Regions from separate parts of the Solwaraspora sp. WMMD937 genome, predicted to be linked through region 3. Evidence: predicted binding sites of a transcription regulator. Region 3 holds the regulator's gene; each other region holds the start of a gene.
The links. Region 3 encodes HrcA, which represses chaperone genes, less so after heat shock. Its sites were predicted from a motif close to GGTTNGCACNCTCNNNNNGAGNGTGCNAACC; they were not measured.
Positions count from the first base shown of each region.

Region 1: groES (co-chaperone GroES) is a predicted target of HrcA. The motif match lies at 2,279-2,309, and genes of this name have one in related genera.
Region 2: groL (chaperonin GroEL) is a predicted target of HrcA. The motif match lies at 1,897-1,927, and genes of this name have one in related genera.

Region 1 covers NZ_CP120738.1:2,109,127-2,118,896, forward strand. Annotated here, with positions in the region: gene O7621_RS09080 (substrate-binding domain-containing protein) at 1-193, opposite strand, end outside; gene ybaK (Cys-tRNA(Pro) deacylase) at 472-951, opposite strand; gene O7621_RS09090 (class I SAM-dependent methyltransferase) at 997-2,232, opposite strand; gene groES (co-chaperone GroES) at 2,443-2,757, shown strand; gene groL (chaperonin GroEL) at 2,874-4,517, shown strand; gene O7621_RS09105 (molybdopterin-dependent oxidoreductase) at 4,753-6,318, shown strand; gene O7621_RS09110 (WhiB family transcriptional regulator) at 6,349-6,777, opposite strand; gene O7621_RS09115 (helix-turn-helix transcriptional regulator) at 7,073-8,089, shown strand; gene O7621_RS09120 (DUF5319 domain-containing protein) at 8,096-8,506, opposite strand; gene guaB (IMP dehydrogenase) at 8,837-9,770, shown strand, end outside.
Region 2 covers NZ_CP120738.1:384,684-394,453, forward strand. Annotated here, with positions in the region: gene groL (chaperonin GroEL) at 83-1,705, opposite strand; gene O7621_RS01835 (cold-shock protein) at 2,102-2,305, opposite strand; gene O7621_RS01840 (serine hydrolase) at 2,542-3,468, shown strand; gene O7621_RS01845 (GNAT family N-acetyltransferase) at 3,581-4,120, shown strand; gene paaN (phenylacetic acid degradation protein PaaN) at 4,206-5,882, opposite strand; gene O7621_RS01855 (GNAT family N-acetyltransferase) at 5,897-6,910, opposite strand; gene thrC (threonine synthase) at 7,237-8,541, opposite strand; SAM riboswitch class I at 8,552-8,693, opposite strand; gene O7621_RS01865 (inositol monophosphatase family protein) at 8,828-9,646, opposite strand; gene O7621_RS01870 (hypothetical protein) at 9,697-9,770, opposite strand, start outside.
Region 3 covers NZ_CP120738.1:6,063,422-6,073,191, forward strand. Annotated here, with positions in the region: gene O7621_RS26780 (histidine triad nucleotide-binding protein) at 94-450, opposite strand; gene O7621_RS26785 (16S rRNA (uracil(1498)-N(3))-methyltransferase) at 491-1,234, opposite strand; gene dnaJ (molecular chaperone DnaJ) at 1,284-2,417, opposite strand; gene hrcA (heat-inducible transcriptional repressor HrcA) at 2,488-3,510, opposite strand; gene O7621_RS26800 (DUF4870 domain-containing protein) at 3,891-4,448, shown strand; gene hemW (radical SAM family heme chaperone HemW) at 4,542-5,765, opposite strand; gene O7621_RS26810 (enoyl-CoA hydratase-related protein) at 5,783-6,592, shown strand; gene O7621_RS26815 (hypothetical protein) at 6,836-7,624, shown strand; gene O7621_RS26820 (phytanoyl-CoA dioxygenase family protein) at 7,884-8,786, shown strand; gene O7621_RS26825 (GlsB/YeaQ/YmgE family stress response membrane protein) at 8,927-9,205, opposite strand; gene O7621_RS26830 (NUDIX hydrolase) at 9,310-9,770, opposite strand, start outside.

The DNA of each region.
Region 1 (9,770 bases), 2.6 Mb from region 3:
ACGCCTCTTCCAGGAAGCGCCGGTCGGCGGTCTCCCAGCGGTCGGAGGAGGCGCTGTCCGGCAGGATCACGCCGATCTTCGGGGTCGGCGTGTCGCCGCTGCCGGTGTCGGTGCCGGTGTCGCTGCCACAGGCGGTCAGGCCGCCGGCGAGCAGGACACCGGCGGCGGCGGTGCTGAGGATCCCTTTGCGCATCGCTCGGGTCCTTTCGAAGGGTGATGTTTCGCGTACAAGGGGTTGTGCTGGTGCGTGTCGTGCGGTCTCGGGCGTGGGCTCGCGGGGCGCTGGTGAGCTCCGGAGGCCCGGCCGGCGACGGCAACGGCCTGGGGCTGAGCTGGGCCATCGCGGTTTTTGTTGTGTCCGGCAACGTATTAGGAGTGTGGCGCCGGGCACAAGACGGTGACGTCACCAGTTTTGTTGCCCGCGATAACAATTCAGCAACGCGGTGGACATCTGCCCGTCGACTGACCGGATCAGTGAGCAGCGATTGGGGCGAATCGGGCGCCAGTCACCGCTGCGAGGTCACTCGGAGTGATACTCAACTGCAACCCGCGACGACCGGCCGAGACGTACATTTCGGCGTACCGCTGCGCCGAGGCGTCCAGCACCGTCGGCAGGCGTTTACGCTGCCCGATCGGGCTGATGCCGCCCCGGACGTACCCGGTCGTCCGTTCGGCGAGCACCCGCTCGGCCAGCACCGCGCGCTTGCCGCCGAGCGCCGTCGCGAGGGCCTTCAGGTCCAGCTCCCCGGTGACCGGCACGACGCCGACGGCGAGTGCCCCGTCGACCTGCGCCACCAGCGTCTTGAACACCTGCTCGGCGGCGACGCCGAGGGCGGCCGCGACCGCCGCGCCGTAGTCCGGGGTGTCCGGCGAGACCCGGTACGGGTGCAGTTGGAAGGTGATCCGCCGCTTGGTCAGCAGCGTCGTCGCCGGAGTCGCGGTACCTGCCATGCCGCGCGACGTTACCGGCCCCGCGCGCTCACCGGGCTGGCGCGCTCACCGGCCCGGCGCCGGCACCGGGTGGGCGAGCAGCGCCGTCGGGGCGCCGGCCACCCGGGTCAGCACCAGACTCGCCGCCACGCCGGCCCCGACGGCGGTACGCAGCCGCAGGTCGCGGCGCAACTGGGCGGGGTCGAGCGGGGATCCGCGTTTGAGGATCTCCAGCCGCGTGACACCGCGTTCGCGCAGCAGCGCCCGCAGCCGCTTCAGCGAGAACGGCAGCACGTCGGTGATCTCCAGACACCTGCCGTACGGCGTGTCGGTCGGCGTGTCGGCGTAGATGTAGGCGATCGACTCGTCGGCGAGAGTGCCGTCGACGGTCGCGGCGAACGCGGCGACCAGGTGCGAGCGGACCACCGCCCCGTCCGGGTCGTACAGGTAACGCCGGACCGGGCCGACGGTGACCGGCTCGCCGCCGTCGCCGGTCAGGTCGCTGGCCGGCTGGCCGGTCCGCAGCAGGGTGGCCCGGCGTGGGGTGTCGGCCAGCGGGCCGCACCAGAACGCCGCCTCGACCACCTCCCGGTCGACGCTGACCCACTCGGCCTCGGCTCCTGGCGGGATCAACCTGTGATCGATGCCCGGTGCCACCTTGAGTACGGTCCGTGGCACCCGGGCGACCAGGGTCCGGATGAAGTCCCAGGACGGGGAGTAGTTGTTTGGGTCGAAGGTGCGCCGACCGGTGCCGGACCGGCGGGCCGGGTCGCAGAAGACCGCGTCGTAGCCGGTGAGGTCGACTCCGGTGGCGTCGGCGCAGACCACGTCGACCAGGTGGGCCAGCCCGGTCGCCTCGGCGTTGGCGGCGGCGATCGCGGCGGTGGCCGGGTCGGCCTCCACCGCGTACACCCGGATGCCGGCCCGGGCGGCGGCGAGGGAGTCCGCGCCGAGACCGCAACCCAGGTCGGCGAGGTGGCGTACCCCGGCGGCGCGCAACCGGGCGGCGCGCCGGTCGGCGACCACCGACCGGGTGGCCTGCTCCAGGCCGGCGCGGGTGAAGAACATCCGGGCGGCGGCCGGGCCGAACTTGCCGGTCGCGCGGGCGCGCAGCGCGGCCTGGGTCAGCGCGGCGGTCGCCAGCGCTGCCGGCACCCCGGCGGTACGCAGCGCGGTCGCTGCCGCGAGTGGATCCGCCCCGCCCGGCGCGGCCAGCACCTCGGCCGCGGCAACCAGCGCGGCCGCGCCCTCCGGGGCGCGCAGGGCGGCCAGTTCGTCCGGGTGCACCGCGACATTGTCCATGCTCGGCCATCGGGCTAGCACTCCGCACAGGCGACTGCTAATCTGCGGTTAGCACTCTCGGGTCGAGGGTGCCAGCCCGCCGGCTCCCGCCGGTGAGCGAAACGCCAGGCGGTCCGGCACCCGCGACGACGGATCCGCCCGGTGGACATGAGGCAGATTGACGCCGGTTACCCACGTGGCCGGCACCAAAACCAGATACCCCAGGAGGGTATGCCCGTGACTACCGCGACCAAGGTTGCGATCAAGCCGCTCGAGGACCGGATCCTGGTCCAGGCGAACGAGGCTGAGACCACCACGGCGTCGGGCATCGTGATCCCCGACACCGCCAAGGAGAAGCCGCAGGAGGGCACCGTCCTCGCTGTCGGCCCCGGCCGCGTCGACGACAAGGGCAACCGGATCCCGGTTGACGTCAACGTCGGCGACACGGTCATCTACTCGAAGTACGGCGGCACCGAGGTCAAGTACGCCGGCGAGGAGTACCTGGTGCTCTCCGCCCGCGACGTCCTCGCGGTCATCGAGAAGTGACCTACTGCCAGTGCTGAACGCCCCGAAGCCCCAGCCCGGGGCTTCGGGGCGTCGCCCGTCGGCCGGTGCCGGCAGCCGCCGGCCGGCCGACGGCTAGTGCCTGTGAAGGGAATGTCATGGCGAAGATCCTGAGTTTCTCGGACGACGCCCGGCACCTCTTGGAGCACGGCGTCAACACGCTCGCGGACACGGTCAAGGTCACCCTCGGCCCGCGCGGGCGCAACGTCGTGCTGGACAAGAAGTTCGGCGCTCCGACGATCACCAACGATGGCGTGACCATCGCCAAGGAGATCGAGCTCACCAACCCGTACGAGAACCTCGGTGCGCAGCTGGTCAAGGAGGTGGCGACGAAGACCAACGACGTCGCTGGCGACGGGACCACCACCGCAACCGTGCTCGCCCAGGCGATGGTCCGTGAAGGTCTGCGCAACGTCGCCGCCGGGGCCAACCCGGCCGGCCTCAAGCGCGGCATCGACGCGGCCGCACAGAAGGTCTCCGAATCGCTGCTGGCCAAGGCAGCGGAGGTGGCCGACAAGGGCTCGATCGCGCAGGTCGCGACGATCTCGGCCCAGGACGCCACGATCGGCGAGCTGATCGCCGAGGCGATGGAGCGGGTCGGCCGCGACGGCGTCATCACCGTCGAGGAAGGCTCCACCCTGGCCACCGAGCTGGAGGTCACCGAGGGCCTGCAGTTCGACAAGGGCTTCATCTCCCCGCACTTCGTCACCGACGCCGAAGCGCAGGAGGCGGTCCTCGAGGACGCGTACATCCTGATCACCACCCAGAAGATCTCCTCGATCGAGGAGCTGCTGCCGCTGCTGGAGAAGATTGTCCAGGACAGCAAGCCGCTGCTGATCGTCGCCGAGGATGTCGACGGGCAGGCGCTGTCCACCCTGGTGGTCAACGCCGTACGCAAGACCGTGAAGATCTGCGCGGTCAAGGCCCCCGGCTTCGGTGACCGGCGCAAGGCGATGCTGCAGGACATGGCGATCCTGACCGGCGCCGAGCTGATCGCCCCGGAGCTGGGCTACAAGCTCGACGCGGTCGGGCTGGAGTCGCTGGGCCGGGCCCGGCGGATCGTGGTCGACAAGGACACCACCACGGTGGTCGACGGTGCCGGTAACGACTCCGAGGTCGCCGACCGGGTCACCCAGATCCGCAAGGAGATCGACGCGTCCGACTCGGACTGGGACCGGGAAAAGCTCGCCGAGCGGCTGGCGAAGCTCTCCGGCGGCATCGCGGTGATCAAGGCCGGGGCCGCCACCGAGGTGGAGATGAAGGAGCGCAAGCACCGCATCGAGGACGCCATCGCCGCGACCAAGGCCGCGGTCGAGGAGGGCACCATCCCCGGTGGCGGCGCGGCGCTGAGCCAGATCGCCGCCGTGCTCGACGACGACCTCGGCTTCGACGGCGACGAGAAGGTCGGCGTGTCGGTGGTCCGCAAGGCGCTGCACGAGCCGTTGCGGTGGATCGCCCAGAACGCCGGCTACGACGGGTACGTCGTGGTCGGCAAGGTGCTCGAAGGCGACTGGGGCCACGGTCTCAACGCCGCCACCGGTGAGTACGTCGATCTGGCCGGGGCCGGCATCATCGACCCGGTGAAGGTGACCCGCAACGCGGTCAGCAACGCCGCGTCGATCGCCGGGCTGCTGCTCACCACCGAGAGTCTCGTGGTGGAGAAGCCGGAGAAGGCTGAGCCGGCCGCTGGCGGTCACGGTCACGACCACGGGCACGGCCACCAGCACGGTCCCGGTTTCTGACCGGAAGTTCCACCTGCTACACCCTGGATCCGCGTGATCAGTACGGCCGAGGCGCACTCCGTCCGAGGTTTCTGATCACGCGGATTCTGCGTATCGTCGGCAGTACCTATGCGCCGTCGACCCGGTACGGTGCCGGACAGATGGGCTGGACGCGATGAGGCCGGAGCCGACGGTGCCGGACGCGACAGGGCCAGAGCCGACCGGGCCAGCTGCGCAGACCGAACCACCGGGCCACCTGCCCGGGCCGCTCGCGGCGCTCGCCGGGGTGGCCGCGGCCGCGCTCGCCCTGGGCCTGGCCGAGCTGGTCGCCGTCGCCACCGGCGCCCGCTCGGCACCGCTGGTCGCGGTCGGCGGGGTGGTCGTCGACACCGTCCCCGAGCCGCTGAAACAGTTCGCCATCGACGTGTTCGGCGTACACGACAAGACCGCGCTGCTGATCGGCACCGGCGTACTGCTCGCCGGGTTCGCGGCCGTGATCGGGGTGCTGGCCGCCCGCCGGCTCGCCGTCGGCTTCGCCGGCATCGCGGTCTTCGGCGTGGTCGGCGCGGCGGCCGCGCTCACCCGGCCCGGCGCCGGGCCGGCCGCCGTCCTGCCGGCGGTGATCGGTGCGTCCGCCGCCGCGCTGCTGCTCTGGGCGCTGCTCGCCGGCCCGCTGCGGCCGGCCGCAGCCGCGTCGTCCTCCGCCGCGTCGCCCGCTGAACCGGCGCCGGCACCGGTGCGGCCCGGTGCCGGCACCGCCGACCGGCGCCGGTTCCTGTCCCGCGTCGGCGTGTCGGTCGGCGCCGCCCTGATCACCGGTGCCGGTGGTCGCTGGCTGGCGCAACGCCGGGGGGTGGCGACCGCCCGGTCCGCCGTGACGCTGCCCGCCCCGGTCGACGCCGCGCCGCCGCTGCCTTCCGGTGCGGATCCGGCGGCGCCGGGGCTGAGCCGGTACGTCACCACCAACCGTGACTTCTACCGGATCGACACCGCGCTGGTCGTGCCCCAGGTCGACCCGGACGAATGGCAACTGCGGATCCACGGCCGGGTGACCAACCCGATCACCCTGAGCTACCCCGACCTGCTCGGGATGGACCTGGTGGAGCGGTACGTCACGCTGGCCTGTGTCTCGAACGAGGTGGGCGGGAATCTCATCGGCAACGCCCGCTGGCTCGGCGTACCGGTGCGGGACCTGCTGGTCGAGGCGGGCCCGCTGCCCGGAGCCGACCAGGTCGTCGGCCGGTCCGTCGACGGCTGGACCTGCGGCACCCCGACCGAGGCGCTGCTGGACGGGCGGGACGCGCTGCTCGCGGTCGGGATGAACGGTCAACCGCTGCCGGTCGAGCACGGTTTCCCGGTCCGCATGGTGGTGCCCGGCCTGTACGGCTACGTCTCCGCCTGCAAGTGGGTCACCGAGCTGGAGTTGACCAGCTTCGCCGACTTCGACGCGTACTGGGTGCCGCGCGGCTGGGCGGCGCAGGGCCCGATCAAGACCCAGTCCCGGATCGACACCCCCCGGGTCCGCGCCGAACTGTCCGCCGGCACCGTACCGGTGGCCGGGGTGGCGTGGGCCCCGCACCGGGGCATCAGCGGTGTCGAGGTACGGGTGGATGACGGTCCCTGGCAGCAGGCCGAGCTGGCCCCGGCGGTCTCCGCGGACACCTGGGTGCAGTGGGTCTGGCAGTGGCCGGCGACCTCGGGTGAGCACCTGCTGCAGGTCCGGGCAACCGACGGGACCGGCGCCACCCAGCCCGAACTACGCCAGCCGGTCGCCCCGGACGGGGCGACCGGCTGGCACTCGGTCCGCGTAACAGTCCAGTAGGGATGTTCGAACCCGTGGCCGTGGCCGTGGTCAGGCGGCGGTGGCCGAGTCCGCCGGCTGCGGCCTGACGGCGGTCGACTCTGGTTGGCGCTGAGCCGGAACGGTCGACTTGTGCGGCCGGCCCAGCCGAGCTTCCAGCCGTTGCACGTCGACCCGGCCGCCGCGGCGGTCGGCGAGATCCTCCCAGCCGAGGGCGATCAGCCGGAGCCGTTCCGACTCGCTGAAGCCGCCCCACACCCCGTACGGCTCGCGCACCGACAGGGCGTGCGCGGCGCACTCCGCGCGGACCGGGCAGGTCCGGCAGACCGCCTTGGCTCCCGACTCCCGGCGGTTGCGTGACGACCCCCGCTCACCGTCGGGGTGGAAGAACTGGGCGCTGTCCCGGCCACGGCAGGCACCGAGGATCTGCCACTCCCACAGGTCGACGATCGGTCCGGGCAGTCGGCGTACATCCGACATCTGCACCCCTCCTTCCGCGCGGCTCCAGCGGACACTTCGTGGTAGGACCGGGCGGCCGGCCGCGCAAGCGCTCCGGTCCTTCGTGTCACCGGGGTACCCGGGAGTCCCACTGCTCAATCACCCGTGCCGGAACGGGTGGGAACACCCGGGTCGGAACCTGCGCGCGATAGCCGGTCGGCGACGTGGCCACCGGTCCTGAACTTTCATCTTTTTTCGTGGCAAAGCGCATGAGCGAGCGTGCCTCGCGTGATCTGCTGCTGGCGGGAGAGGGGAGTCATAAGTGCGCAAGGTGCTCGTGTGTGTGCGAACAGTAGTTGCAGCTCAGAACATCACCGCCGCTGCCGCCCGGCTCGGTCTCTCCGCCGCAGTACGAACAGCGGTCTCCGAGCCGGAGGTGATGCTGCGGCTCGCCGAACGCCCAGCGGAGATCGTACTCGCCGACACCGCCCTGGCCCGTCCGGACAGCGCCAGCTTCACCCGCCGGGTACTGGCCCGCTCGCCGGGCAGCGTGATCGTGCTGTTCGGCGGGGAGGACCCGCAGGTGGCATCGGCCGCGCTGGCCGCTGGCGCCCGCGGGCTGCTGCGCGGCACCGACGATCTGGTCACCGCCGTGGCGAAGACCCTGCTGCTGCTCGCCGCGCCGGGCCGCCGTACGCCGGCACTGCTGACCGAGCAGTCAGCAGCCGCACCGGCCCCGGCGGTGACCGCCACTATTGGTGCCGCTGGCGCGGCGACTCATCACCCCGGGGCTGCCGCCGCTGGCGCGGCGACTCACCATCCCGGGGCTGCCGCCGCTGGTACCGACTCCGCCGGGCGATCGGTCACCGGCGCCGCCGAGCAGACGGCTGCGGCCGTTGCCGGCGCGGACCCGGCCACCGGACCGAACGTGGTGCCGAACCAACGCGACGACGCAGCCGCGACGGCGCCGGCCGCCGACACCGCCGACGCACCGGCACCCGTCCCGCACCCCGACGGCGCGCCGACCGGCGGCGCGCCGACCGGCGGCGCATCCAATGACAGCGCACCCGATGGCGGCGCACCCAATGGCGGCGTAGCGCACGGTGCCGGACCGGACGGCGCCCAGCCGTCGGACGGTCGAGTCACCGCACTACGCCGGATCGGGCTCACCGAACGCGAACTCCAGGTACTACGCGGAATGGCGGAGGGCAAGAGCAACGGCGAGATCGGCCGCGACCTGTTCGTCTCGGAGGACACCGTCAAGACCCACGCGCGACGACTGTTCCGCAAGCTCGGCGCACGGGACCGGGCGCACGCGGTGGCCACCGGATTCCGTACCGGACTGGTCGCCTGACCGACCTCAGGCCGGCCGGTCCTGGTCGTCGTCCGCCTCGTCCCGCAGGGTGTCGTGCACGCCGTCGGCGTACCCCCGGGCGTACTCCCAGCTCACGTAGTGGTCCGGGTCGGGGTTGAAGGCCGGCTCGTGCACCCTCGGCCGGCCGGAGTCGAGCAGGTGGCGCAGATTACCGCGCAGCAGGTCCCAGTCGAAGTAGTGCGGCTCCCGGCAGTCCTCGCAGTCGATCACCAGCCCGCGGATCCCGACCGCGCCGAGCAGCGCCCGGTAGACCTCCAGGTCGGCGAGGTCCTCCAACACGTCCTGCCGTTCGGCGGGCGTCAACGAATCCGGCTCGCCGGCCTCGGTGGGATCCTCCAGCCCGGCTGCCGGATCGGCGGGGTCGCCGCTGAACGGATCGATCGGCTCTTCGTGCACCCCTCCACCGTAGTCCCACCCGTACCGGCTGCGCGGGCCCCACCCGGTCCGGCTGGCCGCGCAGGTGGCGCGCCCGGCCGGCCCGACGGTGGGTACGATGAACCATCGCACCGCCAGACGGGGCGAGCCGGTCAACCGCCACCCACGCCGGGCCGCCTGCCGCCCCGGCGCCCGGGCATCAGCCGCCGCCGGCCTCAGGCGAACCGTCCGACCAGCTCAGGGGAAGAAGTCGTGGAATACTCGCCCACCCAGCAGCCCGTCGTCGACAGCACCGCCAACGGCGGTCACGTGCCCCCGGTCCCCGCCGCGTTCGGCGGCCACGTGCCGGAGATGCCCGCCGGGTCGGCCCGGGCGGTGCCGCTCGGGTTGACCTTCGACGACGTGCTGCTGCAGCCCGCCGAGTCGGACGTCATCCCGAGCCGGGTCAACACGGTGACCTCGATGACCCGCAACGTGCGGCTGTCCGTACCGCTGCTGTCCAGCGCGATGGACACGGTGACCGAGGCGCGGATGGCGATCGCGATGGCCCGGCAGGGCGGCATCGGCGTACTGCACCGCAACCTCTCCGCCGACGACCAGGCGATCCAGGTCGACCTGGTGAAGCGCTCCGAGGCCGGCATGATCACCAACCCGGTGACCTGCGGCCCGGACGACACGCTGCGGCACGTCGACACACTGTGCGGCCGGTACCGCATCTCCGGCGTCCCGGTCGTCGACGAGCAGGGCGCCCTGGTCGGCATCATCACCAACCGCGACATGCGGTTCGAGACCGACCAGAACCGCCCGGTACGCGACCTGATGACATCGATGCCGCTGGTCACCGCCCCGGTCGGGGTTGCCAAGGCGGATGCGCTGGCCCTGCTGCGCCAGCACAAGGTGGAGAAGTTGCCCCTGGTCGACGACGCCGGCCGGCTGCGCGGGCTGATCACCGTGAAGGACTTCACCAAAAGCGAGCAGTACCCGGACGCCACCAAGGACGACGCCGGCCGGCTGCGGGTGGCCGCTGCGATCGGCGTCGGCGACGACTCGTACAAGCGGGCCCGGACCCTGGTCGATGCGGGCGTCGACGTACTGATCGTGGACACCGCCCACGGCCACCAGCGCGGGGTGCTGGACATGGTGCGGGCCCTGAAGCGGGACACCGAGGTCGACGTGGTCGGCGGCAACGTCGCCACCTACGCCGGTGCCCGCGCGCTGGTCGAAGCCGGCGTGGACGCGGTCAAGGTCGGGGTCGGCCCGGGCGCGATCTGCACCACCCGGGTGG
Region 2 (9,770 bases), 920 kb from region 3:
ACCGGAGACGCCGCAGGGCGGTTACCGGGAAGCTGCCCGGTAACCGCCCTGCGGTCTTGTCGCTACTGCGGCGTGGCTGGACTCAGAAGTCCATCTCGCCGCCGCCCGGCGCACCCGCCGGAGCCGGGGTCTTCTCCGGCTTGTCCGCCACCACGGCCTCGGTGGTCAGGAACAGCGCCGCGATCGACGAGGCGTTCTGCAGCGCCGACCGGGTCACCTTGGCCGGGTCGATGATGCCCGCCTGCAGCAGGTCCACGTAGTCGCCGTTGGCGGCGTTGAGGCCGTGGCCGGCCTCCAGGTTGCGGACCTTCTCCACCACGACGCCGCCTTCGAGGCCGGCGTTGACGGCGATCTGCCGCAGCGGGGCGTCCAGCGCGATCTTCACGATCTGCGCGCCGGTCGCCTCGTCGCCGACCAGGTCGAGCTTGTCGAAGGCGGTCTTGCCGGCCTGCACCAGGGCGACGCCACCACCAGGGACGATGCCCTCCTCGACGGCTGCCTTGGCGTTGCGCACCGCGTCCTCGATGCGGTGCTTGCGCTCCTTGAGCTCCACCTCGGTGGCCGCGCCGACCTTGATCACCGCGACGCCACCGGCCAGCTTGGCCAGCCGCTCCTGCAGCTTCTCGCGGTCGTAGTCGGAGTCGCTCTTCTCGATCTCGGCCCGGATCTGGTTGACCCGGCCCTGGATCTGCTCGGCGTCGCCGGCACCGTCGACGACCGTGGTCTCGTCCTTGGTCACCTGGACCTTGCGGGCCCGGCCCAGCATGTCGATGGTCACCGCGTCGAGCTTCAGGCCGAGCTCCTCGCTGACGACCTGGCCGCCGGTGAGGATCGAGATGTCGGTCAGCATCGCCTTGCGGCGGTCACCGAAGCCGGGAGCCTTGACGGCAACCGACTTGAAGGTGCCGCGCACCTTGTTGACGATCAGGGTGGCCAGCGCCTCGCCCTCGACGTCCTCGGCGATGATCAGCAGCGGCTTGCCCGACTGCATGATCTTCTCCAGGATCGGGAGCAGGTCCTTGACCGAGGAGATCTTGCTGTTGACGATCAGGATGTAGGGGTCGTCGAGGACGGCCTCCATCCGCTCCGGGTCGGTCCAGAAGTAGGGCGAGATGTAGCCCTTGTCGAAGCGCATACCCTCGGTGAGCTCCAGCTCCAGGCCGAAGGTGTTGCTCTCCTCGACGGTGATGACGCCTTCCTTGCCGACCTTGTCCATCGCCTCGGCGATGATCTCGCCGACGCTGGAGTCCCCGGCGGAGATCGACGCGGTGGACGCGATCTGCTCCTTGGTCTCCACGTCCTTGGCGAGCTTGCTCAGCTCCTCCGCGACGTTGGCGACGGCGGCCTCGATGCCCCGCTTCAGGGCCATCGGGTTCGCGCCGGCCGCGACGTTGCGCAGGCCCTCGCGGACCAGGGCCTGGGCCAGGACGGTCGCCGTCGTCGTGCCGTCACCGGCCACGTCGTCGGTCTTCTTGGCGACCTCCTTGACCAGCTCGGCGCCGATCTTCTCGTACGGGTCCTCGAGCTCGATCTCCTTGGCGATGCTCACACCATCGTTGGTGATGGTGGGAGCGCCCCACTTCTTTTCGAGCACGACGTTGCGGCCCTTCGGGCCCAGCGTCACCTTGACGGCGTCGGCGAGGGTGTTCATGCCCCGCTCGAGACCGCGGCGCGCCTCTTCGTCGAACGCGATCATCTTGGCCATACGGCGTTGTCCTCCTGGACGCTCGCAGCACCGGAGCCGGTCAGCTCCGCCATGCCGCCTGCTCTACGCACCTTCGGACGTCGCTACCTAACGACAGTGACGTCCGCCGGCCGGGCCGGATAGCCCGCGACGACCGGCCATCTCCGCCACCCCGCGAAGCGGGACGACGGCGGTGGCCCCACCGCCCCGACCTTTGGCACTCCCGGTTGGCGAGTGCCAATCCTTGTTTAGCACTCTCCCCTGTCGAGTGCAAGCGAACAGCAACTTGCCGGCCCGACGTACTCCTTCGGGCCGCGCGGCCGCAGACTGCCGTCACGGTCAAGATCAGGTGAGACGATGAAAGGCGCCGGCTCCTCGAGGAGAACCGACGCCTTGCGGGTACGCAGACTGTGTCGACTATGCGATGACCCGGACCCTCTCCGCCTGAGGACCCTTCTGCCCCTGAGCGATCTCGAACTCGACGCGCTGCCCGTCGTCGAGCGCCTTGTAGCCGTCCATCTCGATCGCGGAGAAGTGGACGAAGACGTCCTGACCCCCGTCGACCGCGATGAAACCGTAGCCCTTCTCGCTGTTGAACCACTTCACGGTGCCCTGCGCCACGGTGCACTACCTCACTTCTGTCGTGCCGGGCCTCTGCCGGCCCTCTGACCGGCGTGTTCGCCGGCCGGAGCCACCGATCGGGACTCCCGTGCGGGTTGCCCGAGTACAGCAGCCGGAATCGCACGCTACACGAGGTCTGACGGCACCGCACTATCCCAAAAGGGGACATCAACCCCCAGTCAAGTCTCCCTGGCACCACATTTCGTTGACCACGTGTGTCCCGTACACCGCAGAACGTGAAGTCCGGACGGCATCGCGCGCCTGGCAGCCGGGCCGTCCGACGGTCGGACCGCACCGCGCCCCGACACGACCGCGTCCGCCAACGCCACCCTGCGGCCGCCGCCGTCGGGCTACTCATCGTGCTGTCGGCGTTCACCGGCGGCCTGCCCGGGGACGCCGGTAAACCACCGCCGCGCGAGCCGGGCTGGACCGTCACCGACCAGGACCACGACCACCAGCAGCGCAGCGTGTTGCTGCGCGCCGGCCCGGTACCGACACCGACCGACGGATTCTTCTCCTGGGCGGCGCTGAACCGGCGTACCGGGCTGATCACCGGGTCACCGAACTTCACCGCGCAGAGCGACACCATGTCGTTGATCAAGGTGTGGCTGGCCGCCGACGACCTGCGCCGCGCCGACGAACAGGGCCACATGCTCCGGACACCTCAGCTGGCCCAGCTGTCGTCGATCATCCGGGACAGCGACAATCCCGGCGCGGACGCCACCTACGACCGGGTCGGTGGCCGGGAGTCCATCGAGCGGATGGTACGGCTCTGCGGGCTGACCGACTCGGCCCCGGAGCGCGACCGGTGGAGCAACACGGTCGTCTCCGCCCGTGATCTGACCAGGCTGGGGCGCTGCCTCGCCGACGGGCGGGCGGCCGGGCCGCAGTGGACGCCGTGGCTGCTGTCCGAGATGCGCGCCGTCCGCGGTGCGGGCGACTTCGGCCCACGGGACGCGCTCACCGCCGAGTACGCGGCCACCATCGCCATCAAGAACGGCTGGCTGCTGCGCGACGAGGACGGGCTCTGGCACATCAGCTGCCTCGCGATCGGGGAGACCTGGGTGATCGGCGCGCTGGCCCGCTACCCCGGGCGGCACGGGCTCGACCACGGCGTCGACTACTGCCGGCAACTCGGCACCGCCCTGCTGCTGGTGGCGTGACCCCGCTGCCGGCGAGGGCATGACGTCGGCGGCTGGTGGCGTGACCGGTACGGGCCGGGCCGAAGGCGGGATTCCGGTTGTCGGCCGGGCCACGCCGGGCGAGCATGCCGGCATGGGAACTGGGACCGACACCGACCACGTCGTACCGCCGGTAGCCGCCGTCCGGCGGATCCGGGCCGACGACGCCGCCCGGATGCGCGCGCTGCGGCTGGAGATGCTCGCCGATTCGCCGCTGGCGTTCATCGAACGGCTCGCCGACGCGGCGGCCCGCCCGCTGCACGAGTACGCCGAGCGGGCGGCCCGGTCCGCCGTCGGTGACCTGATCGCCCAGTTCGTGGCTGAGACCGGTCCGACATCGTTCGTGGCGCACGCGGGAGCACACGTCTGGCGGGACGACCCGTCGGTATCCGTCCTGTTCGCCGTCTACATCAGCCCGGCCTGGCGCGGCCGGAACCTGCTCGCCGAACTGGTCGACGCGGTCGCCGCCTGGTCACGCGCGGCCGGGCGGCCGGAGCTGCTGCTGGAAGTGGTGGTCGGCAACGACCGGGCGATACGGGCGTACCAGCGGCTCGGCTTCGCCGACACCGGCGTACGACTGCCGCACCCGACCCGGCCGGACCTGACCGAGTTGCAGATGCGCCGGCCGGCGTGACCGGCGGGCCGGCGCAAGCCGGCACGGAAGCCGACCCGACACCGGGCAGGCACGGGAGCCGACCCGGCTCCCGTGCCGCGCCGGGTCAGACGTGCCGGCGGGACTGGACGATCCGGAACCGGCCGGCGACGTACGCGCCGTCGGTCAACGCCGAGTTCGCCGCGGCGTTGGCACCGCTGGCGTGGAAGTCGGAGAAGGCCGCCGACTGGTTGACGAACACGCCGCCGGTGAGGTTCGCCGACAGGTGCACACCGACGTCCAGCGCGGCGGCCTCCACGTCGGCGAGTACCCGCTGGTCGGTCGAGTACACACCGGCGGTCAGCGCACCGCGGGCTGTCACCGTACGCCGGAATATCTCGACGCTGTGCGCGGTGGACGCCGTGGCGACGACGAAGGTGACCGGCCCGAACCACTCCCGGCCGTAGCCGTCGTCGGCGTCCGCGTCGAGCTTGACGACCAGCGGGGTACGCACCACCGCGTCCGGGTACGCCGGATGGCTGATCTCCCGCGACTCCAGCACCGGTTCGCCGAGCTTGGCCGCTGCGGCGAGCCGGTCGAGGACCGCGTCGTCGACGATCGCGCCGATGAGCTCGACCGCCCGCGCCGGGTCGCCGGTCAGTCTGCCGATCGCGGCGGCAATGCCAGCGGCCACCTCGTCCGGGCTCTTGCGCCCCTGATCGGTTTCGATGCCGCCGGCCGGCACCAGGATGTTCTGCGGCGTGGTGCACATCTGTCCGCTGTAGAGTGACAAGGAGAAGGCAATGTTGCGGCACATGCCGGCGAAGTCCGCCGTGGAGTCGACGATGATCGTGTTGACACCGGCCTTCTCGGTGTAGACGGTGGCGTGCCGGGCGTTCGCCTCCAACCAGTCGCCGTACTCGGTGGAGCCGGTGAAGTCGATGATCCGCACCTCGGGGCGGCCGGCGAGGACGGTCGCCAGGCGCTCGCCCGGCGCCTCGGCCGCGAGCTGCACCAGGTTCGGGTCGAAGCCGGCCTCGCTGAGCACCTCGCGGGCGTAGCGGACGGTGATCGCCAGCGGCAGCACCGCGCCCGGGTGCGGCTTGACCAGCACCGGGTTCCCGGTGACCAGGGAGGCGAACAGCCCCGGGTAGGAGTTCCAGGTCGGGAAGGTGTGGCAGCCGATCACCAGGGCGACGCCGCGCGGCACCACATGGAACGTCTTGGTCATCCGCAGCGGCTCGCCCCGACCGGTCGGCTTCTCCCAACCGGCGGTCCGCGGGTGGCGGGTCATCTCGGCGTACGCGTAGGCGACGGCTTCCAGCGCGCGGTCCAGCGCGTGCGCCCCGCCTGCCTGGAACGCCATCACGAACGCCTGGCCGGTGGTGAACTGCACCGCGTTGGCCAGCTCGAAGCTGTGCTCGTGCAGCCGGGCGAGGATCTCCAGGCAGACGCCGGCCCGACTGCGCGGGCCGGCGTCACGCCAGGCGGGCAGCGCGGCCCGGGCGGCGGCGATCATCTGGTCGGCGTCGGCGCGGGGGTACCGGACGCCGAGTTCGATGCCGAACGGGCTGTCGTCGGTGGCGATCGGTTCGCCGGTGGCGGTGGGCTGGTCGAGGGGGAAATCCTTGCCCAGGTAGGCGCGGAAAGCCGCCGCGCCCTCGGCGGCGGCGTGCTCGCCGTAGATCCGAGGGCTCGGCGACTCGGGGTAGGCCGACCAGTAGTCGCGTTCGGCGATCGCGGTCAGCGCGCGGGCCAGGGTGTCGGCGTGCGTGACGTACAGCGGGTGCGGGGTCTCCGTCATGCCGTCATCATGCCTCAGATGGTCTGCTGCCAGTTCTGCCAGATGTCGACCGCCCGGAAGCCGATCGCCTCGTTGATCGCGATCATGTGCTGGTTGCTGTCGGCGTTCCAGGTGTCGATCACCCGCAGCGCCGGTTCGTGGCGCAAGGTGAACCGCAGGTTCTCGATCTTGACGATGGTGCCCAGCCGGTGGCCGCGATGATCCGGGGCGACGATGGTGATCTGTTGATAGGCGTGCCAGTCCGGTTCGGCCTGCCGGGTGATGTTGCTCCAGGCGACGATCCGGCCGCTGTCCAGATGCCGGGTCACCGTGTGGTAGCTGCGGGTGCCGGCCGCCTCCCGGGCCAGATCCGCTTCGTGGATCCGGTCGGCGTCGACCTTTTCCGGCTCCCACTCCAGGTCACCCATTGGCGAGTCGGTCACCATCCGCCCGTCCAGGTAGGCGAGATCGGCGCGGTACTCCTCAGGGCAGGGTCCGACCCAGGTCAGCACCTCGTAGCCGGGGGCGCGGCGCCAGTCCTCGGCGAGCATCACGTCGAGCGCCGGCTGGTCGACGGTGTCGATCTCGAGCCGACGGCGCGCTTCGACCAGGGCCGATTTGACCCCCATGGCGAGGGCGAAGGCGGTCGGCGCCGGGTCGCGGGCGACGCCGCCGGGCATGGTGTCCGCCGAGTGCCCCATGATCCGGGTGCGGCCGGTCTCCCGGGCCCGCCGCACGGCGTACGCGTACAGTGCTCGGCCGATGCCGCGCCGCCGGTGCCCGGGGGCCACCTGGATGTCCACGCCGACGTTGTCGAGGTTGTCGAGCAGCGGGAACTCCATGGCGACCAACCCGACCGGCGCGCCGTCCACACTGGCCAACGCGGCCTCGAACCGTACGCTGTGCCGCTGATGCCGCAGCAGGGCCTCGAACCACTGCCGGGGTGTCGGCGGCATGTCCGGGACGAAGGGGGCCGACCGCCTGATCTGGTACGCCTGCTCGAAGGCGGCCTCGTCGGCCGGATCCAGCGGGGTGATGGTGATGTCCATGCCGTCGAGCGTGACGGGGCCAAGCCACCCTGCGCGACCGAATTACCGGTCGGGGAAGGTTGGTCGGGAGGACGCTCGCACAGCGCCTCCGGCGCTGTCGGTCGTTGGGACCCGGGGTTGAGATTGTTGCCAAGCTCGGTCGGGGCCCTTACGGCGAGTCGTCCTCCCGCACGGAGCATCCTGCGCCGTGCAAGTGCAGTCGTCAAGACCCCACCGGCGAATTTTCTCGACCTACGGCAAAACACCGACTACGGACCGCACATGAACATCGGCTGATCGGCGTAGGCCGATCAGCCGATTCAGTGGAGGGTGCGCTGCTCAGAAGGTCAGCCGAGCAGCCCTGCCTCACGAACCGAACGCAACGACGGTTTCACCCGATGAGTAGGGCCGACCTGCCCGGCGACCGCGTCGATGGTCTTCAGACCTTCGCCGGTGTTGTAGACGACCGTCTCGGCGGCCGGGTCCAGCCGTCCGCTGCCGACCAGCTTCTTCAGCACCGCCGTGGTCACCCCGCCGGCCGTCTCGGCGAACACCCCGGTGGTCCGGGCCAGCAGCCGGATCCCCGCCCGGATCTCGTCGTCGTCGGCGTAGTCCATCCAGCCACCGGTGCGCCGCACCGCCTCCAACGCATACAGGCCGGCGGCCGGGTCACCGATGTTGAGCGACTTGGCGATCCCGGTCGGCTTCACCGGCACGATCTGGTCGGTGTCGCGGTGCAGCGCGGTCGCGATCGGGTTGCAGCCGGCGGACTGAGCGCCGAACACCCGCCAGCCGTTCGCCGGCGCGTCGACCAGGCCGATCTCGACCAGCTCGGTGAACGCCTTGTCCACCTTGGTGAGCAGTTCACCGCTGGCCATCGGGATCACCACCTGCTCGGGGATCCGCCAGCCAAGCTGCTCGGCCACCTCGTAGCCGAGCGTCTTGGACCCCTCCGCGTAGTACGGCCGCACGTTGACGTTGACGAACGCGGTGTCCTCGAACTCGTCGGTTTCCACCAGTTCGCTGCACAGCCGGTTCACGTCGTCGTAGGAGCCCTCGATCGCGACCAGCTCACCGCCGTACACCGCGGTCGTGACGATCTTGCCGGGCTCCAGGTCGCCGGGGATGAAGACGATCGACGGTACGCCGGCGCGGGCGGCGTGCGCAGCGACCGAGTTGGCCAGGTTACCGGTGGAGGCGCAGGCAAACCGGGAGAAACCGAGCGTACGGGCGGCGGTGAGCGCAACCGAAACGACCCGGTCCTTGAACGAGTGGGTCGGGTTGGCGCTGTCGTCCTTGACCCACAGCGGCGCCCGGATGCCGAGCTCGGCGGCGAGCGCGGCGGCCGGGACGAGCGGGGTGAAGCCGGGATCCAGGCTGACCCGGGTGGCCGGGTCCTGGCCGGCGGGCAGCAGCGGGGCGTACCGCCAGATGTTGGCCGGGCCCGCCTCGATGTCGGCCCGGGTGACGCGGGCGAGGGCCGCCGGGTCGTAGCCGACCTCCAGCGGCCCGAAACACTCGTAACAGGCGTGCTGTGCGGCGAGCGGGTACTCGGCACCACAGCCGCGACAGACCAGGACACGGGCCGGGCTGGTGGTGCTCACCGGGGCGGAGTCAGGGCTGGTGGTGCTCGCGTCGATCAGCGACGTCATGGCGGCTGTCCTCTCATCTTTCCCTGCGCCGCGCGGTGCGACGGGGACGGAATTGGCACCTGCCCCGGCTGGCCGATTGCGACCGGCGCGACGGGTGGGGGTGGTTGCCGGGGCTTCATCGGGCCGTGTCCCTCTGCCCCTCTGGATGAGGTATGAAGTTGTGTTTCCAGCGAGTGTACGGGCGCTGGTCGGACCGGGCACCCGGCGATCCCAGGGTGTGAGCAAGCCCGCACCGGCCGCCACCGAACGTCGACCGGATAGCCCGCCGTCGGTGAGCCCGTCGTCGTCAGGTGAGCCCGCCGTCGTCAGCCGCCGCCCGCACCTGCGCGAGCACCTCGTCGAGCAGCGGTGGAGCCGCGGCAATCGTCGCGAACGAGTCGAGGCTGTGCGGCGTACCGTCGATGTCGACGACGGCGGCGCCTGCCTCGCGGGCGATCAACGTGCCGGCGGCCATGTCCCACGGCTTGTTCGACAGGGCGATCGACACATCGGTACGGCCGTCGGCCACCCAGACCAGGTCGATCGCGGCGGAGCCCAGCATCCGCACCCGCAGCGCGCCCCGGGCCATCCGCTGGGTGAGCGCGAGCCGGGCGGCGTTACGCTCCGCAGCTTCGTCGCCGACCGCGAAGTCGCCGAGGTTGACCAATGCGTCGGGCAGCCGCGTCGTGCCCCGCACCCGGATCGGCTGGCCGTCGCGCCACGCGCCGCCGCCGAGGGTCGCGGTGTACCGGCTGCCCAGTAGCGGCAACTCGATCACCCCGACCACCGGACGCCGGTCCCGGACCAGGGCCAACGACACCCCGCACAGCGGTACGCCGTGCGCGAAGTTGACCGTGCCGTCGACCGGATCCAGCACCCACTGGGGCCCGTCGCCGACCCCGGAAACACCTTCCTCCTCGCCGAGGAACCCGACGTGCGGGGTGGCGTCGGCCAGGAAGGCGCGCAGTTCCCGTTCGACAGCGAGATCCACCTCGGACGCGTAGTCCCGGTCGCCCTTGCCGGCCAGGTGTCCGGGCTCACGGGTACGGATCAGCTCGGCACCGCGTGCGGTGGCCTGTGTCGCGATCGTGAGCAGGTCGCCCAGGGCAAGCGAATCGTCAGCCATGCCGCCAACCCTAGACACACCACCAACCGGGACAGCCGGTCGACCGCTGGTCAGAAGCTCGACGCGTACCCGCGGCTCGACTCGATCGCGCTCTGCGCGAGGGCGGCCGCTTCAGCCAGCTTCT
Region 3 (9,770 bases):
TTCAGCGCCCCGACCCGGTCGGCCGTGGCGGGCGGACTTGCTGCCATCGTATCCGCTCAACGCCCGACGCAGCGGCTCCATTTCCGCCGGTTGTCAACGGGACAGCAGCGGACCGAGTGGTGCCCCACCCAGCACGTGGGCGTGCACGTGGAACACCTCCTGACCGGCGTACCGGCCGGTGTTGAAGATCAACCGGAACCCGTCGGCAGTCAGCCCTTCGGCCTGCGCCACCGCGGCCGCCGTGGTCAACAGCTCGCCCGCGACGGCGGGGTCGGCCGTGGCAAGCGCGGCGACGTCGGGGTGGTGCTGCTTCGGTATCACCAGCACGTGGGTGGGTGCCTGCGGGTGGAGGTCCCGGAACGCGACCGTGTTGGCCCCCTCGTACAGCAGGGTGGTCGGCAGTTCCCCGGCGGCGATCCGGCAGAAGACGCAGTTGTCGCTCACCCGCAGGATGGTAGCGGTGACCGGGCTCCGGCGAGCCACCGCCGCGCTACCAGCGTCCCAGCCGACCGGAGAGCAGGGCGAGTGCCGCGACACCGGCGGTCGACGTCCGCAGCACCGCCGGGCCGAGCCGCACCGGCCGGGCCCCGGCGTCGACGAAGGTGGCCAGCTCGGCGTCGTCGATCCCGCCTTCCGGCCCCACCACCAGCAGCACCGACCCGGTGGTCGGCAGGTCGGCGACGGCCAGCCGCTGCTGCGCCGACTCGTGCAGGACGAAGCTGGCGGCCGACGCCGCGCACCGGGCGGCGACCGCGTCGGTGGGCTCGGCCGGCTGCTGGTCGGACCCGCCGATCGTCGGCAGCCACGGCCGGCGGGCCTGTTTGGTGGCCTCCCGCGCGGTGTCGACCCATCGTCGCCGGGCCCGGGCGCCACGGTCGTCGCGCCAGCGGGTCACCGATCGGGCGGCCGCCCACGGCAGGATCTCGTCGACCCCGACCTCGGTCATCGCCTGCACCGCCAACTCGCCCCGGTCACCCTTGGCGACGCCCTGCGCCACCACCAGCCGGGGGTCGGTGGCGCTGACGTACCCGGTGTCGACGACCCGCAGATCCAGCTGGTGCCGGCCGACGGCCTCGACCACCGCGTCGGCGACGCCACCGCGCCCGTCGGCGAGCCGCAACCGCTCACCCGGGCGCAGCCGGACCACCGTCGCGGCGTGGTGGCCCTCCGGCCCGTCGAGGGTGTGGGTCGGCCCGGTCGGCAGGCGCTCGACGAGAAACAGTGGGGCGCTCACGTCGGATCGGTTCTCCGCTGCTACTCGCTGGCCGGGGCGGGTCGGTGGGTCAGCCGTGGCCGTTGAACGCGTCGCGCATCCGGGAGAAGAACCCGCCCTGCTTCGTCAGCTCAGCGACCTCCTCGCCCCGGGCCTTGGCGAACTCCCGCAGCGTCCGCTCCTGCTCGGCGTCGAGCTTGGTCGGGGTACGCACGTCGAGGTGCACGTAGAGGTCACCGCGGCCGGTGCCGCGCAGATGTGGCACGCCGCGCCCACGCAGCCGCAGGGTGGCACCCGGTTGGGTGCCCGGCTTGACGTCCACCGGCTCGTCGCTGTCCAGGGTCCGGATGGTCAGCCGGGTGCCGAGCGCCGCGGCGGTCATCGGCACGGTGACCCGGCAGTGCAGGTCGTCGCCCTTGCGGGAGTAGACGTCGTGCGGCCGCTCGTGGATCTCGACGTACAGGTCACCGGCGGTGCCCCCGCCCGGCCCGACCTCGCCCTGCTGGGCCAGCCGGATCCGCATCCCGTCCTCCACCCCGGCGGGGATCTTGACGGTCAGCGAACGTCGGGTCCGCACCCGGCCGTCGCCGGAACAGGTGGTGCAGGGGTGCGGAATGACGGTGCCGTAGCCCTGGCAGGCGACACAGGGCCGGGACGAGACCACCTGACCGAGGAAGGTCCGTTGCACGGACTGGACCTCGCCGCGCCCGCCGCACGCCTCGCAGGTCGCCAGGTGGGTGCCGGACGCGGTGCCCGCGCCAGAGCATGTGGTGCAGATCACCGCAGTGTCGACGGTGATCGGCGCCTCGACGCCGAACGCGGTGTCGGTCAGATCGAGCTCCAGACGCAGGATCGCGTCGGCGCCGGGGCGGGTCCGCGACCTCGGCCCACGGGAGCCGGCCGCCGCCCCGAAAAAGGCGTCCATGATGTCCTGGAAGCCGACGAAGGGCCCGGCCCCGCCGGGGCCGCCGCCGGGCGCGCCGCCGGGCGCCAACGGATCGCCACCGAGATCGACGATCTGCCGCTTCTGGTCGTCGGAGAGCACCTCGTACGCGGCGTTGATGTCCTTGAACTTGTCAGCCGCCACCGGATCCGGATTGACGTCCGGATGGTACTGCCGGGCCAACTTGCGGTAGGCCCGCTTGATGTCGTCAGCGGAGGCGTCCCGGCTCACGCCGAGAATCCCGTAGTAGTCCTTGGCCACTGCGTCTGGTGTCCTCATGTGTCAGTCTCGCATGTGCAGTTCGCCGGGTCGTTTTGATCCTGCCCGCCGGTCAGTTCTGCGCCAGCAGATCGCCGACGTAGCGTGCCACGGCGCGAACCGTGGCGATGGTGCCGGGGTAGTCCATCCGGGTGGGCCCCAGCACGCCGAGGCCACCGACCATGACGGTGCCCGGACCGTAACCGGTGCTGACCACGGATGCGGCCCGCAGATTGTCGATCTCGTTCTCGTCGCCGATGCGGACCCGCAGGGTGCTCGGCTCCACCTCGCCGATCAGCTTGAGCAGGACGACCTCCTCCTCCAGTGCCTCCAGTATCGGACGCAGGGAGCCCTGGAAGTCGAGTAGTCCCCCTCTGGCCAGGTTAGCGGTCCCGGCCAGGGCGAGGCGTTCCTCGTGCCGCTCGACCAGCGTCTCCAGCAGGACCGTCGAAAGCGTGGTCATCGCCGGTCGCAGGTCCGCTGGCACCTCTTCGACCAACGCCTGGACCAACGGCGGGGTGTCGGAGAGCCGACAACCGTCGAGCTTCTCGTTGGCCAGCCGACGCAGGTCGGTCACGTCGTCGGCACTGATCGGGGCCGGCAGCTCCACCAGTCGCTGCTCGACCCGGCCGGTGTCGACGATCAGGACCAGCATCAGCCGAGTGGTCGAGATCGGCACCAGTTCCAGGTGCCGGACCGACGACCGGGACAGGCTCGGGTACTGCACCACCGCGACCTGGCGGGTGAGCTGGGCGAGCAGCCGGACGGTGCGGTGCACGACGTCGTCGAGGTCGACGGCGCCGGCGAGGAAACGTTCGATCGCCCTGCGCTCGGCCGGGCTGAGCGGTTTCACCCGGGACAGCCGGTCGACGAACAACCGGTAGCCACGGTCGGTCGGGACCCGCCCGGCGCTGGTGTGCGGCTGCCGGATGTAGCCCTCCTCCTCCAGCACCGCCATGTCGTTACGGACGGTCGCCGGTGACACCCCGAGCTGGTGCCGCTCGACCAGCGCCTTGCTGCCGACCGGCTCCTGGGTGGCGACGTAGTCCTCGACGATCGCCCGAAGCACGTCGAGTTTGCGGTCGTCGAGACCCATCTGCACCTCCTCCGCTGACACCGGTCGGACCGGTCCGAGGCTACGGTCCCGGCCGTCACGGCGGCCGGTGGGTGGCCGGACCGACGACGGACGCCCCTGCTGGCACTCGCCGGTTGTGAGTGCCAGCATACGTCGATCGGGCCGGGCCGGCGATGATCAGTTCGCCGGGCGGGGGCGTACCGGGCGATATGTCACCAAGCGCACTCACCCGGGTCGGATCGGTCGGCCGGCGGGGCTCCGCAAGCCGGCCGGCGGGCCGGAGAAGCCGGCCGGCGGGCCCCACGCAAGCCGACCGACCAGCGGAGATGGCCTGCCCGGACGGGAAAATCGTCGGCGGGGCTAACTGGCGCGGCTTGATCCGTCCCCCTACCGTGTCGGGCATGACTGAACCACCTCGCCCACCAGGGGAGAACGGTCCCGGCGGCATGCCGCAGGACCCCAACTCCCCGCCGCCACCTCCAGCGTCCTACTCGATGCCGGGCGAGGCCTCCTCTCCCGGATACCCCCCGCCGCCCGGCGGCGCCGGCGGATACCCCCCGCCCGGCGGTTACCCGCCCGGCGGTCCGGCGTACGGAGGTCAACCCCCGTCCGGCTACGCCACCAACGACGACAAGACCTGGGCCCTGATCGCCCACTTCGGTGGCGCCCTGGGCGCGTTCATCAGCTTCGGGCCGCTCGGCTTCGTCGGCCCGCTGATCGCCTACCTGGTCAAGGGTCAGCAGTCACCGGCCGTACGGGCGCACGCACTGGCCGCGCTCAACTTCCAGATCCTCTGGTCGGCGATCGCCTTCGTGCTGCTCTTCGTCAGCTGGTGCCTGTTGTTCATCCCCAGCCTGGTGGTGTTCGCGATCCAGATCATCTTCGGGATCATCGCGGGCGTTAAGGCCAACGAGGGGACGCTGTACAAGTACCCGATGTCCGCCAATCTCATCAAGTGACACCGCTCGCCCCCGGATCCGTATTGGCTCCGGGGGCGTCACCGGTGGCGGGCAAGGCGGGCCACGCCACGTAAGGCAGCCCAGCAGCGGGTTTCACGGGAGCAGGTCCCGGACGACCGCGTCGGCCAGCAGCCGGCCGCGCAGGGTCAGCACCGCCTGCCCGGCAGCGAGCGCGCCGGAGTCGAGCAACCCGTCGTCGCCGGCTCGGCGGGCCGCGACCCGGCCGGCCGGGGCCAGTCGCGCCAGCGGCAGCCCACTGGCCAGCCGCAGCCCCAGCATCACCTCTTCGACCTGCTGCTCGGTGCCGGTGAGTAGTTCCCGGCCGTGGCCAGGCGACCGTCCGGCGGCCAGCCGCTCGGCGTACGACCGGGGATGCCGCACGTTCCACCAGCGGACCCCGCCGACGTGGCTGTGCGCCCCCGGCCCGAGCCCCCACCAGTCACCGCCGGTCCAGTACAACAGGTTGTGCCGGCACCGGCCGGCGTCCGACCGGGCCCAGTTCGACACCTCGTACCAGTCGAATCCGGCGCCGCTCAAGGCCGACTCGGCGGCGAGGTAGCGGTCGGCGGCGACGTCATCGTCGGGATACGGCAGTTCGCCGCGCCGCATCCGGGCCGCCAACCGGGTGCCGTCCTCGACGATCAGCGCGTACGCGCTGACGTGGTCCACCCCGGCCGCCACCGCCGCCGCCAGCGACTCGTCGAAGTCCGCCGCGCTCTCCCCCGGCGTACCGTAGATCAGGTCGAGATTGACGTGCTCGAATCCGGCGTCCCGGGCCTCCCGGGCGGCGGTGACCGCGCGGCCCGGCGCGTGCCGGCGGTCCAGCACGGCGAGCACCGCCGCTGCGGTCGACTGCATGCCGAGCGACACCCTGGTGTAGCCGGCGGCCCGCAGCGCCCGCAGCGACGCCGGGGTCACCGACTCCGGGTTGGCCTCGGTGGTGACCTCCGCGTCGGCGGCCAGCCCCCAGGTGGCGTCGATCGCGTCGAGCAGCCGGGCCAGCGCGTCGGCCGGCAGCAGGCTCGGCGTGCCGCCGCCGACGAAGACCGTGTCCACCTGCCCCGGCGGGCGGTCAGCCAGGACCTTCGCGGCCAGTTCCAGCTCGGCCAGTACGGCGTCCAGGTACTCGCCGACCGGCGCGCTGCCGCCAAGTTCGGCGGGCGTGTACGTGTTGAAGTCGCAGTAGCCGCAGCGGGTGGCGCAGAACGGCACGTGCAGATAGACCCCGAAGCCGCGCCGGCCGCTGCGGGCGAGCGCGGACGGCGGCAGCGCCCCGTCGGCGGGCACCGGCGTACCGGCGGGTGGTGCTCCTGGCATGGGACTAGTGTGCCGGCATGGATGAGCCCCGACCCACCAGGTCCGCGCAGCCACTGATCCGTACGGCCACCGCCGCCGGGATCACCACCCTGACCCTGGACAGCCCGGGCAACCGCAACGCGCTGTCCACCCCGCTGATGACCGACCTGCTCGCCGGCCTGGCCGAGGCGGTCGCCGACCCGCAGGTCCGGGTGGTGGTGCTGAGCCACACCGGTCCGGTCTTCTGCTCCGGCGCCGACCTGAAGGAGACCGCCGAGGCGTACGCGACCCGGCAGGTGCCGGTCGGGATGCTCGGCGACGTGCTGGCGGCGCTCTGGGAGTGCCCCAAGCCGGTGGTGGCCCGGGTCGGCGGCCCGGCCCGGGCCGGCGGGCTGGGGCTGATCGCCGCGGCCGACATCGCGATCTGCGACGCGGCGGCCACCTTCGCCTTCACCGAGGTACGGCTCGGAGTGGTCCCGGCGGTGATCTCCGCCACTGTGCTGCGTCGGCTGCAGCCACGGGCAGCGGCGCAGCTGTACCTCACCGGTGAGTTGTTCGACGGTGCCCGGGCGGCGCAGATCGGTCTGGTCAGCGCCGCCGTACCGGCCGGGGAGCTGGACGCTGCGGTGACGGCGAGCTGCGCCGCACTGGTCCGGGGCGCCCCGGGTGCCCTGGCCGGCACCAAGCAGCTGCTCCGCCGCACCCCGGCGGCGGACATCCGGGCCGAGACGGCCGAGCTGCGTGAGCTCTCCACCGGATACTTCCTCTCCGAAGAGGGCCGCGAGGGCGTACGGGCGTTCCGCGACAAACGCGACCCGAGCTGGCTGCCGGGCGGTGACCACGGATAGTCGCCCCGAAACGGGGTATCTCCGACGTAAGGGGTCGAGGCGTACGGCGTAAGGGCCGGCGTACGACAAGCGCGGGACCCGCTCCCGCTGGACGACACAACCGTCCCTGGTGTACCAAAGGTCCCAGCAACACGCGTGGGGGTGACGGTGCGGGCTCGGACGGTGCTGGTGCTGGTCGCCGTGCTGGCGGCAATCGCCCTTCTGGGCGGGGTCGGCCTGGGCCGGTGGATCGGCGATTTCGCGTTGCCCGGTGGCTGGCGGGGCTGCACGGTCGAGCTGCCCGACTCCATGCCCGGGGCCGGCGACGGCCAACTGCGTCGGGTGTCGCTCGACCCGGAGCAGATGGCGAACGCCGCCACGATCGCGGCGATCGGGGTGCAGCGCGGGCTGCCGCCCCGTGCCGTGGTGGTGGCGCTGGCGACCGGGTTCCAGGAGTCCAAGCTGCGCAACCTGACCGGCGGCGACCGGGATTCGGTCGGGTTGTTCCAGCAGCGGCCCAGCCAGGGGTGGGGCACGGTCGAACAGATCCGCGACACCAGGTACGCGACGAACGCGTTCTACGCCGGCCTGGAACGGGTCCGGGGTTGGCAGGACATGCGGGTCACCGACGCCGCGCAGGCCGTCCAGCGGTCGGCCTTCCCCGAGGCGTACGAGAAGTGGACTGACGAGTCGCAGGTGCTCACTGCGGCGCTGCTCGGCGAGGCCACCGGAGCGGTCGCCTGCACGGTGACCCGGGATCCGGTGATGCGGGGTGCCGAGGCGACGGCCGCGCTCACCGCCGGACTGCGGCTGGACTGGGGCGGCCTGGAGTCGCTGCTACCGGTGTCCACCACGCCATCACTGAGCGTACCGGTGGAGAACACGCAGGCCGGTTGGCGATATGCGCACTGGCTCGTTTCCCACGCCACTGATCATGGCGTCAAAAGGGTCACGTTCGGCGATCAGGAATGGACTGCGGAAGGCGGCAGTTGGTCGTCGATTTCCGGCGGGGACATCGAGACTGGGCGGGTGATGGCGGAGGTCTTCGCCTGACGTCGACAACCGGCCCTCTGGTTGCACATCTTGACCGACAGTTAGCGCAACATACGGCAAATTATACAATCCGGACATTTCGCGCGATGATCCTGTACCGAAAGTGCGTGCCCCGACACCTCACGTGCAATCAGCTGTGGCCGACCACACGGCCCGCGAATTGCTGACAATCGGCCCGGGCGGGCCGGCCGATAGGCGGGCTAGGATCGGCATCCGCCAGGCCCGAAAAAGGGCGCACCACCGACAGGACGGGAAAGCTGTGTTCGATTACGGCGGGCGGACCGGTTACGAAGCGATCAGCGACATCGACCGCAAGGAGTTCCACGAGCAGGGCTTCCTCCTGCTGCGCAACGTGCTGACCGAGGACCACCGGGCAGCACTCGAGGCCGCGGTCGACCGGGTGTACGCCGAGGAGAAGGCCGCCGGTAGGACCACCGCCGACGGCACCCTGCACCTGCTGGGCTTTCTGGACCGCGACGAACTCTTCGGCGACCTGCTCACCCATCCGATCGCGTTCCCGTACATGTGGGGGCTGGCCGGCTGGAACATCTACACCCACCACAACCACCTCGACGTGACCCCACCTGCGCTGGAGCCGGAGAAGCCGTACTGGGGGTGGCACCAGGACGGCTACCGGCAGAACTCCGACCCGGAGACGATGGATCCGAACCTGCCCCGGCCGATGTTCTCGCTGAAGGTGGCCTACGTCCTGTCCGACCTGTCGGAGACCGGCCGCGGCGCCACCAAGGTGATCCCCGGCAGCCACCTGCGCAACTCGCTGCCCCGCCCGGCGGACCTCACCGTGCACAACCCGGATCCCGAAGGCTCGGTCGAGATCACCGCGAACCCGGGCGACGCGTTCATCTTCGACCGCCGGCAGTGGCACTCCCGGTCGACCAACCTGTCCACGATCACCCGCAAGATGCTGTTCATCGGGTACACGTACCGCTGGATCCGCCCGCTGGACGAGTTGCATGTCGACAAGGACGGCCAGTGGTGGGCGAACCGGACGCCGGTGCAGCGACAGCTGCTCGGCGAAGGCACCCACACCGCCAACTACTGGGGCATCAACTGGGACGGCTACATCGACGACGAAATCCCGCTCCGTAAGGAACTCAAGGAGCGTGGGCTGCTCGACCGCAGCATCCCCTGGCTGCGCTGACCTGCGGACAACCGGGTCCGTCGTCGGCATCCGCCCCGCCCTGTGCCGGGGATGGGCGCCGACGACGGACCCGGTGCCGTCAGCTGTCGATCGCGCGGTCAGTCCGTCGGCCCGACCGCTCGGCCAGTCGACCCGGCCAGTCAGTACCGGCTCATGCTGCGCCGGCCACCGACCCCGACGACCAGCGCCACACCGACCGCAGCCAGAATCACCTGCACGAAAAACTCCCGCCAGTCGAAGCCGGCGGTGCTGGCGAAGCCGCCGGCACGGGCGATGACGGTGCCCAGCAGGGCGGCGCCGACGCCAATCAGCATGGTCAACCAGATCGGGATGTTCTGCTTGCCCGGCACGACCAGACGGCCGAGCGCACCGATGATGAGGCCGACGATGAGAGCGGTGATGATGCCCATTACGGTCATTGTTCATCCTCCTTGTCGGAGATGTCGTGTTGTCCTTGGTGACCGCTAAGTTCCCGGCCATCGCGACAACCAAACCGATTCATCTCCGCCGACGATCAACCGCGTCAACGTCCGAAGGATGCCGCCACGTCCCGTATCGCCGCGTCCATGGTCGCGAAGGCCAACGGTGGCGGCTCGGCGAGGGCGAACCAACCGCACTCGGTGGCCTCGGCCGAGTCGAGTCGGACCCGGTCGCCGGCAAGGGTGGCCAGAAAGAAGCACTCCAGCACGCTCAACAGCTCGTCCTGGAACTCGTACTCACCCAGGTAGAGACCGACCAGCGCACCGAGCTCGACCTCGACGCCCAACTCCTCCCGGCACTCGCGCAGCGCCGCAGACCGGGGGTGTTCCGCCCCGTCGCAGAACCCGCCAGGAGTTTCCCACTGACCGGCCCGGGGCGGCTTGGCCCGCCGGATGGCCAGGAACCGGGTCCGGGCCGGGTCGGTCACCACCACGTTGACGGTCGGCCGGGAATTCTGGAACAGCTGGTAGGCGCAGCCACCGCAGCGCACCGGCGGCGGACCGG